Regions from separate parts of the Arthrobacter sp. P4_F10 genome, predicted to be linked through region 2. Evidence: predicted binding sites of a transcription regulator. Region 2 holds the regulator's gene; the other holds the start of a gene.
The links. Region 2 encodes LexA, which represses DNA repair genes until DNA is damaged. Its sites were predicted from a motif close to TCGAACANNTGTTCGA; they were not measured.
Positions count from the first base shown of each region.

Region 1: AC1DR1_RS13060 (DUF6504 family protein) is a predicted target of LexA. The motif match lies at 2,600-2,615, and genes of this name have one in related genera.

Region 1 covers NZ_JBFUJJ010000010.1:115,448-125,658, forward strand. Annotated here, with positions in the region: gene AC1DR1_RS13030 (S-(hydroxymethyl)mycothiol dehydrogenase) at 1-21, opposite strand, end outside; gene AC1DR1_RS13035 (mycoredoxin) at 146-403, opposite strand; gene AC1DR1_RS13040 (SOS response-associated peptidase) at 570-1,316, shown strand; gene AC1DR1_RS13045 (VOC family protein) at 1,347-1,769, opposite strand; gene AC1DR1_RS13050 (chorismate mutase) at 1,784-2,110, shown strand; gene AC1DR1_RS13055 (hypothetical protein) at 2,132-2,518, opposite strand; gene AC1DR1_RS13060 (DUF6504 family protein) at 2,721-3,056, shown strand; gene AC1DR1_RS13065 (DNA polymerase III subunit alpha) at 3,053-6,553, shown strand; gene thrS (threonine--tRNA ligase) at 6,734-8,743, shown strand; gene AC1DR1_RS13075 (HIT family protein) at 8,762-9,400, shown strand; gene pgsA (phosphatidylinositol phosphate synthase) at 9,393-10,031, shown strand.
Region 2 covers NZ_JBFUJJ010000013.1:44,040-54,250, forward strand. Annotated here, with positions in the region: gene AC1DR1_RS14315 (histidinol-phosphate transaminase) at 37-1,155, opposite strand; gene AC1DR1_RS14320 (LysM peptidoglycan-binding domain-containing protein) at 1,243-1,671, opposite strand; gene lexA (transcriptional repressor LexA) at 2,035-2,784, shown strand; gene AC1DR1_RS14330 (ATP-dependent DNA helicase) at 2,843-4,996, opposite strand; gene hflX (GTPase HflX) at 4,989-6,596, opposite strand; gene AC1DR1_RS14340 (class I SAM-dependent methyltransferase) at 7,137-7,751, shown strand; gene dapF (diaminopimelate epimerase) at 7,732-8,685, opposite strand; gene miaA (tRNA (adenosine(37)-N6)-dimethylallyltransferase MiaA) at 8,737-9,678, opposite strand; gene miaB (tRNA (N6-isopentenyl adenosine(37)-C2)-methylthiotransferase MiaB) at 9,740-10,211, opposite strand, start outside.

The DNA of each region.
Region 1 (10,211 bases), on a different contig from region 2:
GGCCTTGACTTTATGGACCATGAAACAAGCTCCTCTGCTCTGAACGCGGATTTCTCGCACAACTTACTGGCACAACGGGCGGCGGCGCGGCCCTTTGGAGGCCGCGCCGTCGTGGGTTGGTGTTGTCCTTGGATACAGGAAGGGACTAGGCCGCGAGCCGGCTCTTGACCTCTGCTGCGGAGGGGTTCGTGGCGGCGGTGCCGTCCGGGAACAGCACCGTGGGGACGGTGCGGTTGCCTCCATTGAGCTGCTCGACGAGATCGGCGGTGCCTTCGACTTCCTCGATGTTGATCTCGGTGTACCCGATGCCCTGCGCGTCCAGCTGCTTCTTCAGCCGGTTGCAGTAGCCGCACCACGTGGTCGAAAACATGGTGATGGTGCCGGATTCGGGGGTGAAGTCCACGAAGTTCTCCTCAAGCTTGTGGTTGGGGCCGGCGAGTACGGCCGGGCGCCCACTGAAGTCATACGTCACTGCCAACAACCGTACCCCGCAGCCCGCTATTCCCGCAGGCACAGGGCGGAGCCAGGGTGCGGATGACATGGAATGGGCGCGGTGGCATGCTGGTGCCATGTGTGGACGCTACGTGATGGCCCGGGCCGTCGGAGACCTGCTGGCCGAATTCGACGCCGGGCTGGAGGACGAGATCGCGATTCCGCCGTCGTGGAACGTGGCCCCGACGGCGGATGTGCCGATCCTGCTCGAACGGCTGGTGGACGGAGAGCCGGTCCGCCAACTGCACATTGCGCGCTGGGGTCTGGTGCCCTCCTGGGCCAAGGATCCGGGAATCGGGTCCAAGATGATCAATGCCCGCAGCGAGACGGTGCTGGAGAAGCCCGCCTTCCGGAAAGCGACCCGCGCCCGTCGCTGTGCCGTGCCCGCGGACGGCTACTACGAGTGGAAGGGCGAGGGCCGCAGCAAGCAGCCCTACTACGTCCATCCCAAGGACGGGCACCCCATTGTCTTCGCGGGTCTATATGAATGGTGGAGGGACCCGTCCAAGGCAGAGGGCGACCCGGAGCGCTGGATGCTCTCGACCTCGATCATGACCACCGACTCCCCGCCGGAGGGCTACGCCGGGGGGATGCTGGCCGAGCTGACCGCGCTGCACGACAGGGTTCCGCTGCCCATGAACCGCGAGACCATGCAGACGTGGCTGGACCCGCAGGCCGATGACGCCGCCGGACTCGTGGACCTGGTCCGGGCCGGGGCGCACGACGTCGCGGAAGGCTGGACGATCGACGCCGTCGGCACCGCTGTCGGTAACGTCAAGAATGACTCACCGGAACTCATCCAGCCGGTGGGGGGCCTGTTCTAGCGGCGGCGCCCTCAGGTCCGGTACCAATAGTCAGAGCGTCACTGTGCCGCCGCCGTCGACCGCCCAGCCGGGGTTGAAGGCGATCTCCCAGCGGTAGCCGTCGGGATCGGCAAAGTAGCCGGTGTAGCCGCCCCAGGGCTGGGTCTTCGGTGCCGCGACGATGAGGGCTCCCGCGGACTCGGCTTCGGCCATCACCCAGTCGACTTCCGCCGTGCTGGCCAGGTTGTGGCTGAGGGTGATGCACGCAACGCCGGCAGGGGGATCCGTGGCCGCTTCGGACTGCATTTGGCCCGCGTCCCAGAGCGAGAGGATCAGTCCGTGGTTGACCTGGATGAAGAGCACCTCGCCGGGGACTTCCCGGTGGACCGGCCATCCCAGGCCATCGACGTAGAAGCGGCGTGAGGCGTCAACACTGCGGACACCCAGCGAAATTAAGTCGACTCGTGGCTGCATCTTTCGATACTGTCATGCACATGCCCACAAATCACGCAGACGACAAGACCGCCCAGGCCGACCGGGAACAGCTCGCCGCCGTGCGCGTGGCTGTTGACGAGGTGGACGAGCAGATCGTGTCCTTGATCGGGCGCCGCGAACGGCTGATCCGGATCGCCGGGACCCTCAAGGCGGACAGCGCGGAGGTCCGTGCGCCCGGGCGCGTGGAGCGGGTCATCGAACACGTCCGCGCCACGGCGGAACAGAAGGACATCGACGTCGAACTCGTCGAGAAGACCTACCGGGCGATGATCGACGCCTTCATCACCCTCGAGCTGGAAGTGTACAAGTCCACTTCATAGCAAGGGCTTGTTGGAACGTGCTTAGAGGGACTCTTCGACAGGCACGTTGGCCTGGTATTCCCGGCCGTCACAATCGCTGAAGGCGGTCATGAGGTGGCCCTTGGGCAGGCCCAGCACCGTCGCGATGGGGAAGTTTCCGGTGATGGTGTTCCCTGAGTGTTCCACGCCTGTGAGGTCGAAGTTCTCTTCCGTGCCGTCATGGTTGAAGAAGTAGAAGGAGACCGCCTCGCCGTTCATGAACTCAATTCCCAGTCTGCGTTGATGGGAATAGTCCGGCTCGGCCGCGAGCAGGCCCACCACGTAGGCGCCTTGCCCCGGGATATTTCCGTCGATATCGAAGGTCGCCACCAAGGTTGAATTCTTGGCGGCGACCTTTACGTGCTTCAGGAGTGCGATATGGGAGCTCATGGCTCAATCCTGCTACCTGTGCCATCGTCCGTCCACCCCCGATCTGGGTTTTGTCGCCTTTCCGACGTAGACTGAATTTATTCGAAGATATGTTCGAATAAATCAGAAACGCTAGAAGGCGGCATCTAGAAGACGGAATCTAGAAGACGGAATCTAAGCGGGGACTGGGCCGGCTCCAGCCCGGACTGGGTCGGGAGGCAACGTGGGCATGTTCAGCGAGTCCGTGGATGTTCTCTGCACGCCCTCGGGCCAGCCCCTGCGCCTCGACTGGGCCGGCCGGCGCTACACGGTCTGCGCGGAACCCGTCCGCTGGTATGAACGCCGCCAATGGTGGGCGGAGGAAAGCCGGGCGCCGCTCGGGAGCGGCCCGGGCCTGGTGGATCACGAGATCTGGCGGGTCCAGGTGCGTGCCGCCGGGGACCACGCCGCGGCCTCCACCCTCACCCTTGACCTGACCCGGCATATCAGCAGCGGCCGGTGGCGGCTCCTGAGGATCCACGACGCCCTGCAGCCCCTCCGGAAGCCCGAAACAGCATGAACTTCACCCATTTGCATGTCTCCACCGCCTTCAGCGCCCACTATGGCGTCTCCTGGCCGGATGAACTGGCCGGCGCGGCCGCAGCCGACGGCGCCACCGCGCTGGCCTGCACGGACCGCGACGGGCTGTACGGCACCATCAAGCACCTGAAGGCGTGCATGGCAGCCGGGCTCGATGCGATCATCGGGGTGGACCTTGCGGTCTTTGACGACGACGGTGACCTCCGCACCCTGGTCGGGGGACGCGTCGTTGTGCTGGCGCACGGCCACAACAACGGCGCCGGCTACCGGGCGTTGTGCCGGCTGATCTCCGACGCCCATGCCCGCACTACGGGGAAGGTGCAGGGAGCGGTGCCGGTGGCCGTCACCCGGGCGGAACTGGCCTCCCGCACCCTGCACCCGGAAACCCTCCAGCCGGTCCTGACAGTGCTGATCGGCCCGGACTCCGACGTCGGCCGGGCGATGGGCGGCCGGCGTTACCTGCGGCCCCGCACCCTGTTCAAACGCTGGCTGGACGCCATGCCCCCAGGGACCCTGGCCGCCGAGGTTGTGTCCCAGCTCAGCCCGCCAGGGGAACCGCTGAGCACCGCCCATGCGGTGCGCATGCTCAAGCTCGCCGCAGAGCACGGGGTGCCGGCCGTGCTGAGCAACGCCGTGCGTTATGTGGCCGAGGACGGCGCGGCCACCGCCGATGTGCTGGACTCGGCCCGGACGCTTAAATCCCTCCCCGAGCTCTCCGCCGCCCCGCTGCTGCAGCCCAACGGGCAGGGCTGGCTCAAATCGGCGGCCCAGATGCTGCAGCTGGGCAAGGAGATCATCCACGCCGCCGGCTACGGCACGGCGGACCTCAAACGGCTCCTGGCCCAGACCGAGGCGCTCGCGGACCGCTGCCGCATGGATCCTGTGGCTGACATGGGCTGGAAACAGCCCGTGGTCCCGGAAGCATCCGTGATCGGGATCGACGGCGACGCGCTCGCCGAACTGACCCTGCGCTGCGAGGCCGGCATCGGCCGCCGCTTCCCTGGAATCTCCGGGCAGCGGGAACAGCAAATGCGGACCCGGCTGGGGCACGAGCTCCGGATCATCGACACGCTGGGCTTCGCCTCCTACTTCCTGACCGTCGCAGAGGTCTCCCGGATGATCCTTGCCCTGGGCGTGAGGGCGGCCGCGCGCGGTTCGGGCGCCTCCAGCCTGGTCAACTACCTGATCGACATCAGCCAGGTGAACCCACTCCAGCACGACCTCATCTTTGAGCGCTTCCTCTCCCGCGACCGTGCCACGCTGCCCGACATCGACATCGACGTCGAGAGCGCCGAAAGGCACAACGTCTACCGGAAGATCTTTGAGCGTTTCGGCGCCGAACGCGTCACGCTGATGAGCATGCAGAATGGCTACCGCGCTCGCGGTGCCGTGCGCGATGCCGGCCTGGCCCTGGGCATGGACGACGGCGAGGTCGGGGAAATCGCCAAGCAGCTGTGGCGGTTCTCGGCCCGGCACTTCCGCGAAGCCCTCGTGGAGAAACCCGAGCTGAAGGAATTCGCGGACCGGGTGGAGCAGCGCGGTTTCACCGAAAACCAGCAGCTGGACCTGCTGGTGGACCTCACGGAGCGGCTGGACCGGCTGCCACGCCACATCTCCATGCACCCGTGCGGCGTGATCCTCGGCGATGCCACCCTGCTGGACCGCACCCCCGTCCAGCCCAGCGGCCTGGGCCTGCCCATGAGCCAGTTCGACAAGCACGACATGGACCCCATGGGCATGCTCAAACTCGACGTCCTGGGTGTCCGGATGCAGAGCGCCATGGCCTTTGCGGTCCGGGAGGTGATCCGGCTGCACCCGACCAAGGCCGAGGTGGTGGCCGCCGGCGCGCATCCGGCCGGCCCGGACGGGACGGGCCCGGATTACATCGCCGAGGACGGGCGCATCGACCTCAACGCGGTCCCGCTCGATGACGAGCCAACCTTTGAACTGATCCGAAGCACCCACACCCTGGGCTGCTTCCAGATCGAATCCCCGGGCCAGCGCGAACTGATCGGGAAAATGGCTCCCCGGGATTTCAACGATCTCATCATTGACATCTCGCTGTTCCGCCCCGGCCCGATGAAATCTGACATGGTCCGGCCCTTCCTGGAGCACCGGCATGGATTCGCCCCCGAGGTCTATCCGCATCCCGACCTCAAACCGGTCCTCAAGGAGACCCACGGGGTCACGGTTTTCCACGAACAAATCCTCAAGACCTTCGACGTCATGACCGGGTGCGGGCTGGCGCGCGCCGACGAGTTCCGCCGGGCGCTGGGCAATGAGGTGCTGGAAGCCAGGGTGGAGGAGTTCTTCCGGAAGGAGGCGCGGACCCGGAACTACAGTCCCGAGGTGGTGGACAAGGTCTGGGGCACGCTGAAGGCCTTTGGCAGCTTCGGGTTCTGCAAGGCCCACGGAGCCGCCTTCGCCGTGCCCACCTACCAGTCGGCCTGGCTCAAGGCGCACCACCCGGAGGCCTTCCTTGCAGGGCTCTGGGAACACGACCCCGGCATGTACCCCAAACGCCTGCTCGTGGCCGAGGCCCGCCGGCTGGGGATCCCCATCCTTCCCCTCGACATCAACCGGAGCCAGGCAGAGTACCGGGTGGAGCGGGTGGAATCCGGGCCGGACCGGGGCAGGCTGGGCATCCGGCTGAGCCTGAACGGCATCTTCGGGCTCTCCGGCGCCGAGCTGAAACGGATAGTGGCCGGCCAGCCCTACGACTCGCTGGCGGACCTGCGCGCCCGGTCGCGGCTGAGCAGGCCCAGCATCCAGCGCCTGGCCCAGCTGGGCGCCTTCGATTCGCTGCACCGGGCGTCCGGGGGAGCCGCCAACCGGGCGGACCTGGTCCAGCACCTGCAGAAGCTCCAGGCCCGCCCCCTGCGGAAGGGCGTGGAGGTCATTGAGGGCCAGCTGGCGTTGCCGCTGGGGGACGTGGAACTGAGGAACCTGTTGGCTGTGCTGCCCGCGCCCAGCATGGTGGACAACGTCCGGGCGGAACTGGACCTGATGGCCGTGGACGTCAGCGAGCACCTCATGACCAGCCACCGCCCGCTGCTGGACCGGCTCGGCGTCATCACAGCGGACAAGCTGCTGGGACTGCGCAACGGCACTGATGTGCTGGTTGCCGGGGTCCGTGTGGCCACCCAGACCCCGCCCATGCGGGGCGGCCGGCGGGTGGTGTTCATCAGCATCGACGACGGCACGGGCTGCGTGGATTCGGTCTTCTTCCACGAAGCGCAGGAGCAGTCCGGATCCTTGCTGTTCGGCACCCGCCTGCTGCTGATCCGCGGCACCACCCGCCGGACCGGGCCGCGGGGGATCAGCATCAGCGCCAGCATGGCCTGGGACCTCAGCCGCCCGGAGTCCCTGCCGTTCCCGGAATCCGTTGCCGGCGCCACCGTCCAGCACGAGCCTTACCTGTCCGGCCCCCTGGACGGGATCGGCAGGAACCTCGCCATCACCGGGCTGGGCGGCTGACCGCCCGTCGGTGCGGCCACCGCGGGGCTGAGGCGCGGCTGCGGCTGGGCTGCGGCTGCTCTAGGTTTACTGCCCCGGCGCGTTGGTTGGCCTCTGGAGAAACCGATAGCATGGACGAGGCTGGCTGTGGTCCCCGTACGCCACAAGCTACGAAGCCTTAACTTTGAATAGGAGACACCCGTGTCAGATGCCCAGCAGATCACCCTTCTCGTCGACGGCGAAGAGACCAAGGTGACTACCGGGACCACCGGCGCGGAACTCTTCTTTGAGCGCCGCGACGTCGTTGTGGCCCGCGTTAACGGCGAGTTGAAGGACCTGGACCAGCCCCTTCCCGAGGACGCCGCCGTCGAGGCCGTCACCATTGATTCCCCGGACGGGCTCAACGTCCTGCGCCACTCCACCGCCCACGTCATGGCCCAGGCCGTGCAGCAGCTGCGCCCGGACGCGAAGCTCGGCATCGGCCCCTACATCACGGACGGCTTCTACTTCGACTTCGATGTCGCGGAACCGTTCACCCCGGAAGACCTCCGCCAGCTCGAAAAGATGATGCAGAAGATCATCAACCAGAACCAGAAGTTCGTGCGCCGCGTGGTGTCCGAGGACGAGGCCCGCGAGGCGATGAAGGACGAGCCCTACAAGCTCGAACTGCTGGGCAAGAAGAATGACGCCGCCGAGGCCGGCGAGGGCGTCAACGTGGAGGTCGGCGCCGGCGACATCACCATCTACGACAACGTGGACCGCAAGAGCGGGGACAGCATCTGGTGCGATCTGTGCCGCGGCCCGCACCTGCCGAACACCAAGCTGATCTCCAACGCCTTCGCCCTGACCCGGTCCTCGGCCGCCTACTGGCTGGGCGACCAGAACAACCAGCAGCTGCAGCGCATCTACGGCACCGCCTGGCCCACCAAGGACGCTCTCAAGGCCTACCAGGAGCGCATTGCCGAGGCCGAGCGCCGCGACCATCGCAAACTCGGCGCGGAGCTGGACCTGTTCTCCTTCCCGGACGAGCTCGGCTCAGGCCTGCCGGTCTTCCACCCCAAGGGCGGCATCATCCGTAAGGCCATGGAGGACTACTCCCGCCAGCGCCATGTGGATGCGGGCTACGATTTCGTCTACACCCCGCACATCACCAAGGGCCACCTCTACGAGGTCTCAGGCCACCTGGACTGGTACAAGGAGGGCATGTTCCCGGCGATGCACATCGACGCGGAGCTGAACGAGGACGGCACGGTGCGCAAACCCGGCCAGGACTACTACCTCAAGCCGATGAACTGCCCCATGCACAACCTGATCTTCCGGTCCCGCGGACGCTCCTACCGCGAACTTCCGCTGCGGCTCTTCGAGTTCGGCTCGGTCTACCGCTACGAGAAGTCCGGCGTGGTGCACGGCCTGACCCGGGTCCGGGGCATGACCCAGGACGACGCCCACATCTACTGCACCCGCGAGCAGATGAAGGACGAGCTGACCACCACGCTGAACTTCGTCCTCGGCCTGCTCAAGGACTACGGCCTGGACGACTTCTACCTTGAGCTCTCCACCAAGAACGAAGACAAGTTCGTGGGCGACGACGCCACATGGGAGGAAGCCACCCGCACCCTCGCCGAGGTGGCCGAAGCCTCCGGGCTTGAGCTCATCCCGGATCCGGGCGGAGCCGCGTTCTACGGCCCCAAGATTTCCGTCCAGACCAAGGACGCGCTCGGCCGCACCTGGCAGATGTCCACCATCCAGCTGGACTTCAACCTGCCTGAACGCTTCGAGCTCGAGTTCCAGGCCGCGGACGGCACCCGGCAGCGGCCCGTGATGATCCACCGCGCCTTGTTCGGCTCAGTGGAGCGCTTCATGGGCGTGCTGACCGAACACTACGCCGGTGCCTTCCCCGCCTGGCTGGCGCCCGTGCAGGTGGTGGGCATCCCGGTGGCGGAGGCTTTCAACGACTACATGTTCGACGTCGTGGACCAGCTCAAGGCGGCCGGCATCCGCGCCGAGGTGGACATCTCCTCGGACCGTTTCCCGAAGAAGATCCGCACCGCCAGCAAGGACAAGATCCCGTTCGTGCTGATCGCCGGCGGAGACGACGCCGACGCGGGAGCCGTGTCCTTCCGCTTCCGTGACGGCAGCCAGGACAACGGCGTGCCCGTGGCCGAGGCCGTCCAGCGGATCGTCGACGCTGTCCGAAACCGGACCAGCTAGGCAGACGGAAGGCAGCGCGTGCAGGAAACCACAGGGGCCGGGCCGGAGTATCCGGGCGACCACGCCGTGACGGACGACTTCGGCCTGGCCGGGGTCCCGGACGCTTTCCAGCGCCTGTGGACCCCGCACCGGATGGCGTACATCAAGGGCGGCCAGCAGCAGTTCAAGAACCCGGACGACTGTCCGTTCTGCGTCGCACCCGAGCGGGGCGACGAGGACTCCCTGATCGTGTACCGGGGAAGGACCAGCTATGTGGTGCTGAACCTCTTCCCGTACAACCCGGGCCACCTGCTGGTCTGCCCCTACCGGCACATCCCCGACTACACCGATCTCACGGCCGAGGAAACGGCGGAATTCGCCGAGCTGACCCAGACGGCCATGCGGGTGCTCCGCAAAGTCGCCAACCCCTCCGGTTTCAATCTCGGCATGAACCAGGGCGTCACCGGCGGGGCGGGCATCGCCGGCCACCTGCACCAGCACGTGGTGCCGCGCTGGGGCGGGGACGGAAATTTTTTCCCCATCATTGCCCAGACGAAGGCGATCACACAGACCCTCGGCGAGGTTCGCCAGCAGGTGGCCGACGCGTGGCCGCAGGAAATGCCAATTCAGCAGGAAATGCCAGCGCAGCAGGAAACAGCTGGGGAGAAGGATGCTTAACAGGCACGCCCGGGGTTTCTTCACCGCCCTGTTTTCCCCTGTCGCCCGCTGGCTGCTGCGGATCGGCGTGTCTCCGGACGCCGTGACGGTGGTCGGCACGCTCGGTGTGGTGATCGGCGCCCTCGTGTTCTACCCGCTCGGGCAGCTCTTGTGGGGGACCGTGTTCATCACGGCGTTCATCTTCTCCGACGTCATTGACGGCATCATGGCCCGGATGCAGCATCGCGGCGGCCGGTGGGGCAACTTCCTGGACTCCACCCTGGACCGCGTGGCCGACGGCGCCCTCTTCGCCGGCCTCGCCGTCTGGTTCTTCACCGGCGGTGCCAACCCGCCGATCGCCATTGCCGCCATCGTCTGCCTTGTGCTCGGCATGGTGGTCTCTTACGCGCGGGCCAAGGCGGAAGCCCTGGGCTTTCACGCCAACGTCGGCATCGCCGAACGCGCGGAGCGCCTTGTGTCCGTGCTGGTGGTCACGGGACTCACGGGCCTGGGCCTGCCCGTCGTCGTGCTGTTCGTGACGCTGTGCCTCCTCGCGGCGGCGAGCCTGGTGACGGTGATCCAGCGGATCGTGACAGTCCACCGCCAGTCGCTGGAGGAACCCGAAGGTACCGCCACGGAACGGTCCGCCTGACGGCGCCCCACGGCGCCCCGGCGGACTGGCCGAATCCCCGGCCCGGCGCGTGATTCGAGTGCTGTGACTCGAATTCTGCCGGGCCCCGGCCGGGGGATAGTATTAGCTTTACCGGCCAATGGATCCGGTAATCCGGTGTGTGCGAGACACGGCATTTACGTGCCGTCCGCGCCCCGGCGA
Region 2 (10,211 bases):
GGCAGTCTGGCGGGGCGCTCGGGCTCCCCACCAAGTCTAGGCCTGCGGCTTTGCGGAGCCGTTCAGGATGCGTTCAAGCGCCTCAAGGAAGGCTGTGGTTTCTGTCTCAGTGCCGGCGGTCACGCGAAGGTGCCCCGGGATGCCGACGTCGCGGATCAGGACACCGGCGTCCAGCATGTCCTGCCAGACCTCATGGGGGTTCTCCAGGCCGCCGAAGAACACGTAGTTGGAATCGGAGGCGGCCGGGCTCAGGCCCAGCCGCGTCAGTTCCGCCACGATCCGGTCGCGCTGGCGCTTGATGTCCTCGACGTCCGCCATGAGCGCTCCCCGGTGGCGCAGGGCGGCCAGGGCCGCGGCCTGGGTGATGGCGGAGAGATGGTACGGGAGACGGACCAGGCGCAGGGCGTCCGCGACTTCCGGTGCGGCGGCCATGTAGCCAAGCCTTGCGCCGGCGAGGGCGAAAGCCTTGCTCATGGTGCGCGAGACGATGAGCCGCTCCCGGCCAGGCAGCAGGGTGAGCGCGCTGGGCGTGCCGTCGTGGGCGAACTCGTGGTAGGCCTCGTCAACGATCACGATGGTTTGACTGGCTTCGCCGGCGTCATAAACGGCCTCGACGACATCAAGCCCCAGCCCCGTACCGGTCGGGTTGTTCGGGGAGCACAGGAAAACAATGTTGGGCTGAAGCTCGCGCACCTGCCGGGCCGCCGATTCCGCGCTGAGCCCATAGTCCGCGGCGCGGGCACCGACGATGTACTCCGTATCCGTGCCGGAGGCCAGCAAGGGGTACATCGAATATGTGGGAGGGAACCCGAGGGCCGTCCGGCCGGGGCCGCCGAATGCCTGGAGAATTTGCTGAAGGACTTCGTTGGATCCGTTCGCGGCCCAGATATTCTCCGCGTCCAGGCCGTGGCCAAGGTATTCGGCGAGGGCCTCGCGCAGTTCGGTGAACTCGCGGTCCGGATACCGGTTCAGCCCGGCAGCGGCGGAGCTGACGGCCTCGGTGATCGCCGCGCGGACATCGGCCGGGACACCATGGGTGTTCTCGTTGACGTTGAGCAGGATGGGGACGTCCAGCTGCGGCGCACCATACGGACGCAGGCCACGCAGATTGGTTCGGAGGGGCAGTCGGTTGAGGCGCTCAAGCTGGTCAGTCACGTGACCAGTTTAAGTGGTAGCGGGACGGGCACTGAAACTGTGACGTCCGCGACTGCACTTGGGGGATGTTGCTTGGCTTGGCGGGTACTACTTGGACGGGACGAACAGCTGCTGGCCCGGCATCACACGGGCGGCGTCCAGGTTGTTCAGCTGCACGATATCGGCCACGACGTCGCGGGGATCGCGCTCCGGAGCCACCGACCCTGCAATGGCCCAGAGGGACTCCCCCGGCTGCACCGTCACGGTGACAGTCGGCGTCAGCGAGAGCTGGTCAGCGGAATCCGCTGCTTTCGCGGGAGCGTTGAGGAATCCGCTGAGCGACAGGATGAACGCCGCCAGAAGGATCAGCGGGACACCGAAGAAGACGAAGCGTCCGCGCTGGGTGAGCCGGAGCGGCGGCTGCTTCGGCCGGCGGCCGGAAACCGCGGCCCCCGCCCCGCTGCGGTGGTGATTCGTGACGCCCTGAACAAAGACGCCCTGAACAAAAGTGTCTTGAAACGCGCTTGAAGCTGACATGAACTGAGCCCTCCTGGACCATACGGTGCCGCCCGGCGTACTCCACGTACTCGCCGCCAACCGGCCGAACCTTCGAACATAGAACCGAACAGCGGATCCGAAGTGGAAACCTCGAAATCGAACACATATTCGAACCTTGCTCGTTCTGTTTTAGCACTTACTAACGAACGATGTCGAGACTCGCTAGAACAAATGTTTGAAAAAGCCCTGCGGCTGGCCTATTTTTGAGGGACAGGACAACCACTAACGAACTCCCTGTGTGAATTCGTTAGTAGTTGATCAGCAGGGTCTGACATTTCAGGCCGGAAGGTCCCGGTGACAGCAGCCACGGCAGCCGGGCGGAACGGAAAGGCGTTGGCGAACATGGCAGCACAAGCCACCGGCGGCAGGGCCACCTCACGGAGCCCGCAGCCCGCCCGGGCCCCCAAGAGCCTCACCGTCCGGCAAAAGAAAATCCTGGAGACCATCCAGCGGTCCGTCACGGACAAGGGCTACCCGCCCTCCATGCGCGAGATCGGCGACACCGTCGGCCTCGCCAGCCTGTCGAGCGTGACCCATCAGCTCTCCCAGCTTGAAAAGCTCGGCTACCTGCGGCGCGATCCGAAGCGCCCGCGGGCCATGGAAGTGCTCATGCCGCTGACCCTGGACGAGGGGACCACACCGATTTCGGGTGTCGGGAAGTCCAGCGGCCTGCGGGCCGTCGGCGGCCTCTCGGTGTCTGAGCTCGCCAGCGCCACCGACACGGCAATGGTGCCGTTCGTCGGACGCATCGCCGCCGGCGGACCCATCCTCGCGGACCAGGTAGTGGAGGACGTCATGCCGCTGCCCCGCCAGCTCGTGGGCCATGGCGAACTCTTCATGCTCAAGGTGGCTGGCGACTCGATGATTGATGCCGCGATCTGCGACGGTGACTGGGTGGTTGTCCGCCGCCAGGGTGACGCCGTGAACGGCGACATCGTTGCCGCCCTGCTGGACGACGAAGCCACGGTCAAGACATTCCGCCAGCGGGACGGCCACACCTGGCTGCTGCCGCAAAACACCCAGTACGAACCCATCCTCGGCGACCACGCCGTCATCATGGGCAAGGTCGTCTCGGTACTCCGCTCCCTCTAACCATCCCCGGCGAGGCCGCCGGCTTCAGTCCCGGCCAGCTCCCGCTTCAACGTGGGACTCAGCCGTTCGCGGAGTCCTTCGCCAGGCGCTCCAGGGCAGCCATGGCTATCGATGAATCGGTGGTGGGCCAGAACGGCGGAAGCGCGGCGCGGAGGAATCCGCCGTAGCGCTCCGTGGACAGCCGCGAATCCAGCACTGCCACCACGCCCTTGTCCGACGTCGAACGGATCAGCCGTCCGGCGCCCTGCGCGAGCCGAATGGCGGCGTGCGTGGCCGAGACGGACATGAAGCCATTGCCGCCCGCCTGGGCGACGGCCCGCGAGCGTGCCGTCATCAGCGGGTCGTCCGGCCGCGGGAAGGGAATCCGGTCTATAACCACCAGCCGGCAGGACACCCCAGGAACGTCGACGCCCTGCCAGAGGGACATTGTGCCGAACAAACAGGTGTCCGGCTCGTCGGCAAATTGCCGCACGAGCGCCGTCATGGTCGACTCCCCCTGGCACAGGATGCTGAGGCCCAGCCGGGGCCGCATGGCCTCGGCGGCTTCCTCCGCCGCGCGCCGCGAGGAAAACAGGCACAAGGCACCGCCACGGGAAGCGCGGATCAGCTTCTCCAGCTCATCCAAGGCCTCGGGGGAAGTCCCGCGGCCGGGTTTGGGCAGGTGCCGGGCGACATAGAGGATGCCCTGCTTCGGATAGTCGAACGGGGACCCGACGTCGACCCCGGTCCAGCTCGGGGCGCCATTGCCAACGAGGCCGAGGCCTCCGGCTGCAGGCTCGAAGGCAGCGCCAATGGCCAGTGTGGCCGAGGTCAGGATGACGGTGTGGTCCGCGAACAAACCCTCGCGCAAACGCCCCGCGACGCTCAACGGGGCAACATTGATCAGGGCCGGCGCGCTCTCGTCAGGCTGGGAGTAGCCCTGCACCGGGTCGAAGCTGCTGTTGCGGGAGAACCACACTACTTCGCGGTTTTCGCGCGCGGCCAGGAGGCGCTCACAGAGTTCCAGGATGACCATCAGGCGTGAGCGCGCCAGCTGGCGTCCGCCGTCGGCCGTCGTGGAGCTGTCGCCCTTGGAATCGGACAGGGCGGCGCGGCACGCGTCGCGCAGTTGGTCGATGCAGTCCAACTGCCCGCTGTTCAGGCCGTTGGGCATCAGCCCGCTGGGGACCCCGTCGATGGCCAGCTCCAGGTGGGCTGCGGCATTGTTCAGCGCGTCCACGGTGATGCCCGTATGTTTCCGGGCCCCGGACGCGGCTGCGTGCACCATTGCCACGGAGAGCTGACCTGAGACCGCGCCTGTGACGCGGTCCTGAAGTTCGTGCGCCTCGTCCACCACCACGACGTCGTACTCGGGCAGCACCGCCAGGCCCTCGAAGGCGCTGACGGCGAGCATGGCGTGGTTGGTGACCACGACGTCGGCGTCGGCGGCGTTCTGCCGTGCCAGCTCGCTGAAACATTCGGCCGCGAGCGGGCACTTCTGCGCGCCGAGGCACTCCATGGAGGTAACCGAGACCTGGCGCCAGGCCCGGTCCGTGACGCCGGGCATGAGCTCGTCGCGGTCCCCCGTCGCGGTCTCCTCGGCCCATTCGCGGAGGCGGACGACTTCCTTGCCCAGCTGGGAGGACGGCCCGCCAAGCGCGGCAGCGAAATGCGGCACGCTCGTGTCCTCGCCAAGGGAAAACAGCTGTCCCTCGGAAGGTTCTTCGGACGGGAAACCGCCCTCGAGTTTGTGCCGGCACACGTAGTTGGACCGGCCTTTCACCAGGGCGACCTTGACGGGCCGTTCCAAGGCAGGGGTGATGGTCTTGAGCAGCCTGGGCAGGTCCCGGCCCACGATCTGCGTCTGCAGCGCCAAGGTTGCGGTGGACACCAGGGTGGGCTTGTTGCTGGTCAGCGAATGGGCGATCAGCGGAATCAGGTAAGCCAGCGATTTGCCGGTGCCGGTGCCGGCCTGGACCAACAGGTGGTCGCCGCTGTCTATCGCGCGCGCCACCTGCCGGGCCATTTCGTGCTGGCCATCGCGGCTCTGGCCGCCCATGCCGGACACGGCACGGTCGAGAAGTTTCACCACGAACTCCTCGCCGGCCGCACCGGCAACCGAATCGGCGTCTGCAGTTCCCGCGTCCGCGGGTTCAGCGTCGGGCAATTCAACGTCCGCAGGTTCAACGTCCGAAGGTTCGGCCTCAGCCCTGGTCACCGCTGCCTCAGTCATTGCTGATGAAGGGATCCAGTTCAGCGGCGAGTCCTTCACGCACCATCACCACGGCACGGGTTCCGGTTTCCTCATGGTCGAGGCTGAGGATCTCGGCGTCGGTCTCGTGAAGCTTGCTGAGCAGGTCCCCGCGGTTGTACGGGATCAGCAGTTCCAGCTTCACGCTCGGCCGAGGAATGCCGTCGCTGATGGCCTTGAGCAGCTCCGGAATGCCTTCACCGGTGCGGGCCGAGACCACCACGTGCCGCGGCTCCCGCTGCTTGAGCCGCTCCACCACGAACGGGTCTGCGGCGTCGGCCTTGTTCAGGACAATGATTTCCGGAACCTTGCGCGCGTCGACTTCGCTGAAGACCGTACGGACAGCGGCGATCTGGCCTTCGGGGTCCGGGTGCGAGACGTCCACGACGTGCAGGATCAGGTCCGAGTCGGCCACCTCTTCCAGCGTGGAGCGGAATGCTTCCACGAGCTGGGTGGGCAGGGACCGGACAAATCCCACGGTGTCCGCCAGGGTGTATCCCAGCCCGTCAGCGGTTTCGGCCTTGCGGACGGTCGGATCCAGGGTGGCGAACAGGGCGTTTTCCACCAGGACCCCGGCGTCGGTGAGCCGGTTCAGCAGCGAGGACTTCCCGGCGTTGGTGTATCCGGCGATCGCCACCGAGGGCACCGCATTACGACGGCGGTTGGCCCGCTTCGTTTCCCGGGCAGGCTTCATGGCGGCGATTTCGCGGCGCAGCTTGGCCATCCGGGTGCGGATCCGGCGGCGGTCCAGTTCGATCTTGGTTTCACCGGGACCACGCGAGCCCATGCCGGCGCCGGCGCCGCCCACCTGGCCACCGGCCTGGCGGGACATCGACTCGCCCCAGCCACGCAGGCGCGGCAGCAGGTATTCCAGCTGGGCCAGTTCCACCTGCGCCTTGCCTTCACGGCTCTTCGCGTGCTGCGCGAAGATGTCCAGGATCAGGGCCGTGCGGTCAATGACCTTGACCTTGACGATGTCCTCCAGTCCGCGCCGCTGGGACGGGGCCAGTTCGGCGTCGACCACTACGGTGTCGGCGCCGGTGGACATCACGATGGCTTTCAGTTCCTGCGCCTTGCCGGAGCCGAGGAAGGTTCCGGGATCCGGCTTGGCCCGCCGCTGGACGAGCCCGTCGAGGACCTCGGAGCCTGCTGTCTCAGCGAGAGCCGCAAGTTCGCGCAGGGAGTTCTCGGCATCCGCGAGGGTGCCTTCGGTCCAGAGGCCGGCCAGGACGACGCGTTCAAGGCGCAGCTGCCGGTATTCGACCTCGGTGACGTCTTCGAGTTCGGTGGACAGGCCAGCCTTGCGGCGCAGCGCGTGGCGTTCCTCAAGATCCTGCTGGTCGCCGTCGAAGTTGGTGTACACCTCGTCCAGGCGGGAGATGGCCTGTGCCTTGCCGAGCACCGACGTCGGGCCGCCGGCCGCACCGGCGCCTCCGTTGGTGCCGGCTCCGGAGCCGCTGCCACGGCCTGCGCCCGGGGCGGGGGTGTCCTTGGAAAGGATCCGGTCGATTACAGCCTGGATCTCCTCAGGACTCATGTCCTGGGCTGCTGAATCGGGTCCGGTGTTGGGGTGGCTGGTCATGGTCTCCTTCAAGGGTTCGGCACTTTCAGAATAGTGCCGATTGTTGCTCTGTGGGGCGGTATTCGCGCTGGGCTGACGGCGGGGGGTCATGCAGGCCTCCTGGAATGCCCGCGGCAACGGTGCCGGGGCAGGGCTGGCTCCGTCCGGAGCGGTGGCTGGGTGAAGGTAGAGGCGGCAAATGCGCCTGGCTGTGGGAAACGCTGCCTGTGGAAACACAGTGAGGTAGGTGCCGTCCGCCGAGCCGGGCCCGGGAGCGGGCCAAGCAGCACGGTGCCAGCAAAACACGGTGCTGGAAAACAAGGTGCTCAGCAAAGCGGCTGGATTCCAAGTGGTGCGGGGCGCCCGCGGGTGAGAAGACTCACCCTTGCGATGGCGCACTCAGCGGAAGGCGTTTACCTGCGTCGCTACAGAGTCGCTACAAGACGGGACAAGACCCGTGCCGGCTACTTGGAGATCAAGATCATGTTTTTTAGCCTAGCAGACGCCAACGCTCCCTCCCGGTTTCCCATTGGGCCGGGCCGCCAACTAATCTGGCCCATTATGGAGTCTGCACACTATTTCAGCGCCCAGCCGGCCGGGCCCTTCACCCGCAAACCGCTCACCGTGGATCTTGCCGGTGAGACGCGCCGGCTGCAGACGTCCTCAGGGATCTTCAGCCCGGACGGGATCGACAAGGGAACGGCCGTGCTGCTCGCCGACGTCCCGGCTCCGGCGCCGCAGGGCAACCTGCTGGATATCGGCTGCGGCTGGGGGCCGATCGCCCTGACCATGGCCCTGCGGGCGCCGCACGCACACGTCTACGCAGTGGACGTGAACGAACGCTGCGTGACCCTCACCAACGAAAACGCCGGGCTGTTGGGGCTGAGCAACGTCACCGCCAGCACGCCGGACGCCGTGGACCCCGAAGTGCGCTTTGACACGATCTGGTCCAACCCGCCGATCCGGATCGGCAAGGATGAGCTTCATGCCCTCCTGCGCCTGTGGATTCCCAGGCTGGCACCGGGTGGATCGGCCTGGCTCGTGGTCCAGAAGAACCTCGGTTCGGACTCGCTGCAGCGCTGGCTGGCGGCTGAGCTCGACTCCAGCTTCAACGTGACCCGGGAGAGCACGTCGAAGTCATTCCGGATCCTTCGGGTCAGGAAAGCGTCCCGCTAGCGACGATCACGGCCGGGCCGCTGAGTTCGACGTGTTCGTGCCCCTCCGGGCCCAGGAAGAATTTCACGCCGACGACGCCGCCGGGAACGTGGACGTGCCACGCGTCCGGTGCGCCCTGGCCGGCCCAGTGGCGAATCGCGACGGCGGCGGCGCAGGCGCCGGTGCCGCAGGACTGGGTCTCCCCCACTCCCCGCTCGTGGACACGCATGGTGATGGTGCCGGTGCCGTCGTGGACCAGCGGTTCGGACGGTACAACGAATTCGACGTTGGTGCCGTGCGGCGGAGTCGGGTCCACCCGGGGGGCCGTGAACAGCTGTGTGGCCTCGAGTTCGGCCGTTTCGGCCAGGGCCACCACTGTGTGCGGGTTGCCCATGCTGACGGAAAGGGCCGGACGTGCGACTTCGAGCCCCTCGGCGCTGACGAGCGAATCCATGGCCCGTGCGGTCGCCTCGCCCGGGAAAATGAACTCCCAGGGGCCCATGTCCACGGCGTAGCCCGCAGCGGTCCGGACGATTGTCTTGGCACCGCCCCGGGTTCCAATGACGAGGGACTCGCCGGCGGGAAGGTCCACGAGGCCTTCGGCGATGAGGAAGTGCACGAAGACGCGGACTCCGTTGCCGCACATCTCGGACAGCGAACCGTCGCCGTTGCGGTAGTCCATGAACCACTCGGCGTCCGGGTGCGCGGTCAACAGTTCCTGCCCCTCGGGCAGGAGCCTGGAAGGTACGGCGCGGATCAGGCCGTCGCCGCCGATGCCGCGGTGCCGGTCGCAGAGCGCCGCGACGTGCTCTGGGCTGAGCGAGAGTGTGCCGTTGGGGTCGGCGATCAGGACAAAATCATTGCCCGTTCCGTGGCCTTTGGAAAACTTCAGACCGCTGAGGGGTTCGGTATCGCCGGCAGTACGGTCAGCGGCTCCGGCTTGGGATTCGTCCATGGTCCAAGGTTACCGTTCCGCCCTGACCGCTCCGGCACCGAGACCCGAACGCTACGCCGGCGGCAGGACGGGCGTCGCCCGGCACAGTGCGGCGGCCTCGGCCACCAGGTCAGGATCGTGCCAGCCCAGCCAGGTGACCCGGGGATCCGCGCGGAACCAGGTCAGCTGGCGGCGCGCGAACTGCCGGGTCGCGATGATTGTTTCGTCCGCGGCCCGCTCCAGGCTGGAGTCACCGTCGAGGACCCTGAGGAACTGGGCATAGCCGAGGGCCCGTGGCGCGGTCCTGCCGTTGCGCAGGCCTGCGGCGTCCAGCCGGCGGACTTCGTCCAGCAGCCCCTGGTCCACCATCGCGTGGACGCGGCGGGCCAGGCGCTCCCGGAGCAGTTCCCGGTCAACGTCGAGGCCGATCTGGATGGCAGGCTGGAAGTACTCGCGGTCCGGCATGAAGGAGCTGAACGGGCGGCCGGTGAGTTCGAAGACTTCCAGGGCGCGGATGATTCTGCGGTCGTCACCCAGCCTGCCCGCAGACACCGGGTCCACGGCCTCCAGGCGTTCCCGCAGCGGCGCGGGTCCCGCCGTGGCCAGTTCCATCTCGAGCCGGTGTCGGATGTCCGGATCCGTGCCGGGGAATTCCAGAACGTCGAGCGCGGCGCGGACGTACAGTCCCGAGCCGCCGGCCAGGATGGCCCGTTTTCCCCGGCCGTGGATATCGTCGATCAAGGCACGGGCCTGCTGTTGGAAGTCCGAGACGGACGCTTCCTCGGTCACGTCCAGAATGTCCAGGAGGTGATGGGGCACGCCCCGGCGTTCGGCGTCGGTGATCTTGGCGGTGCCGATATCCATGCCACGGTAGAACTGCATCGAGTCGGCGTTGATGACTTCCCCGTCGAGCTCGAGGGCAAGGGCGACGGCCAGGTCTGATTTGCCGGAGCCCGTGGGACCGACGACGGCGATCACCGGCGGCGCAGCCGGCCGTGCAGCCTGTTGCGGCACCGTGGCTTCCGCGGTGGCCGCCGCGGTGGCCTGGGCGGTGCCCTGCGGGCCCGGCACGGCGCTAACGGCCGCGGACCGGGAGGCTGGGCATGCCCAGCGACACGCCGGAGGTACCCTTCGCGCTGGCCGGAGCCGGGGCGCCGCAGGAATCGGCTTGGGAACGGTCCCAGGCGTCACCGGCACGGGACCGGCGCAGGCTGTAGTCCTCCGCCGAGGCAGGATCGGAGATGAGGTGGAACGCCGCCGCCTCCGTGATGGTGACCGTCACCAGGTCGCCGGGCCGGGGCACCTCAGCGCCGGCGGGCACGGAGAAGTGCACCAGCCGCTGGTCCTGGGACCGGCCGGAGAGCCGGTGGGTTTCCTGAGCCTTACGGCCCGACTGGGCTGTCACCATGACCTCGACGCGGCGGCCAAGCTGCCGGGCGTTTTCCTCTGCGGCAATGCGGTCCTGCAGGGCCGTGAGGCGCTCAAAGCGTTCCTGGACCACGGCCTTGGGCAGCTGGTCCGGGAGGTCCGCGGCAGGCGTGCCTGGC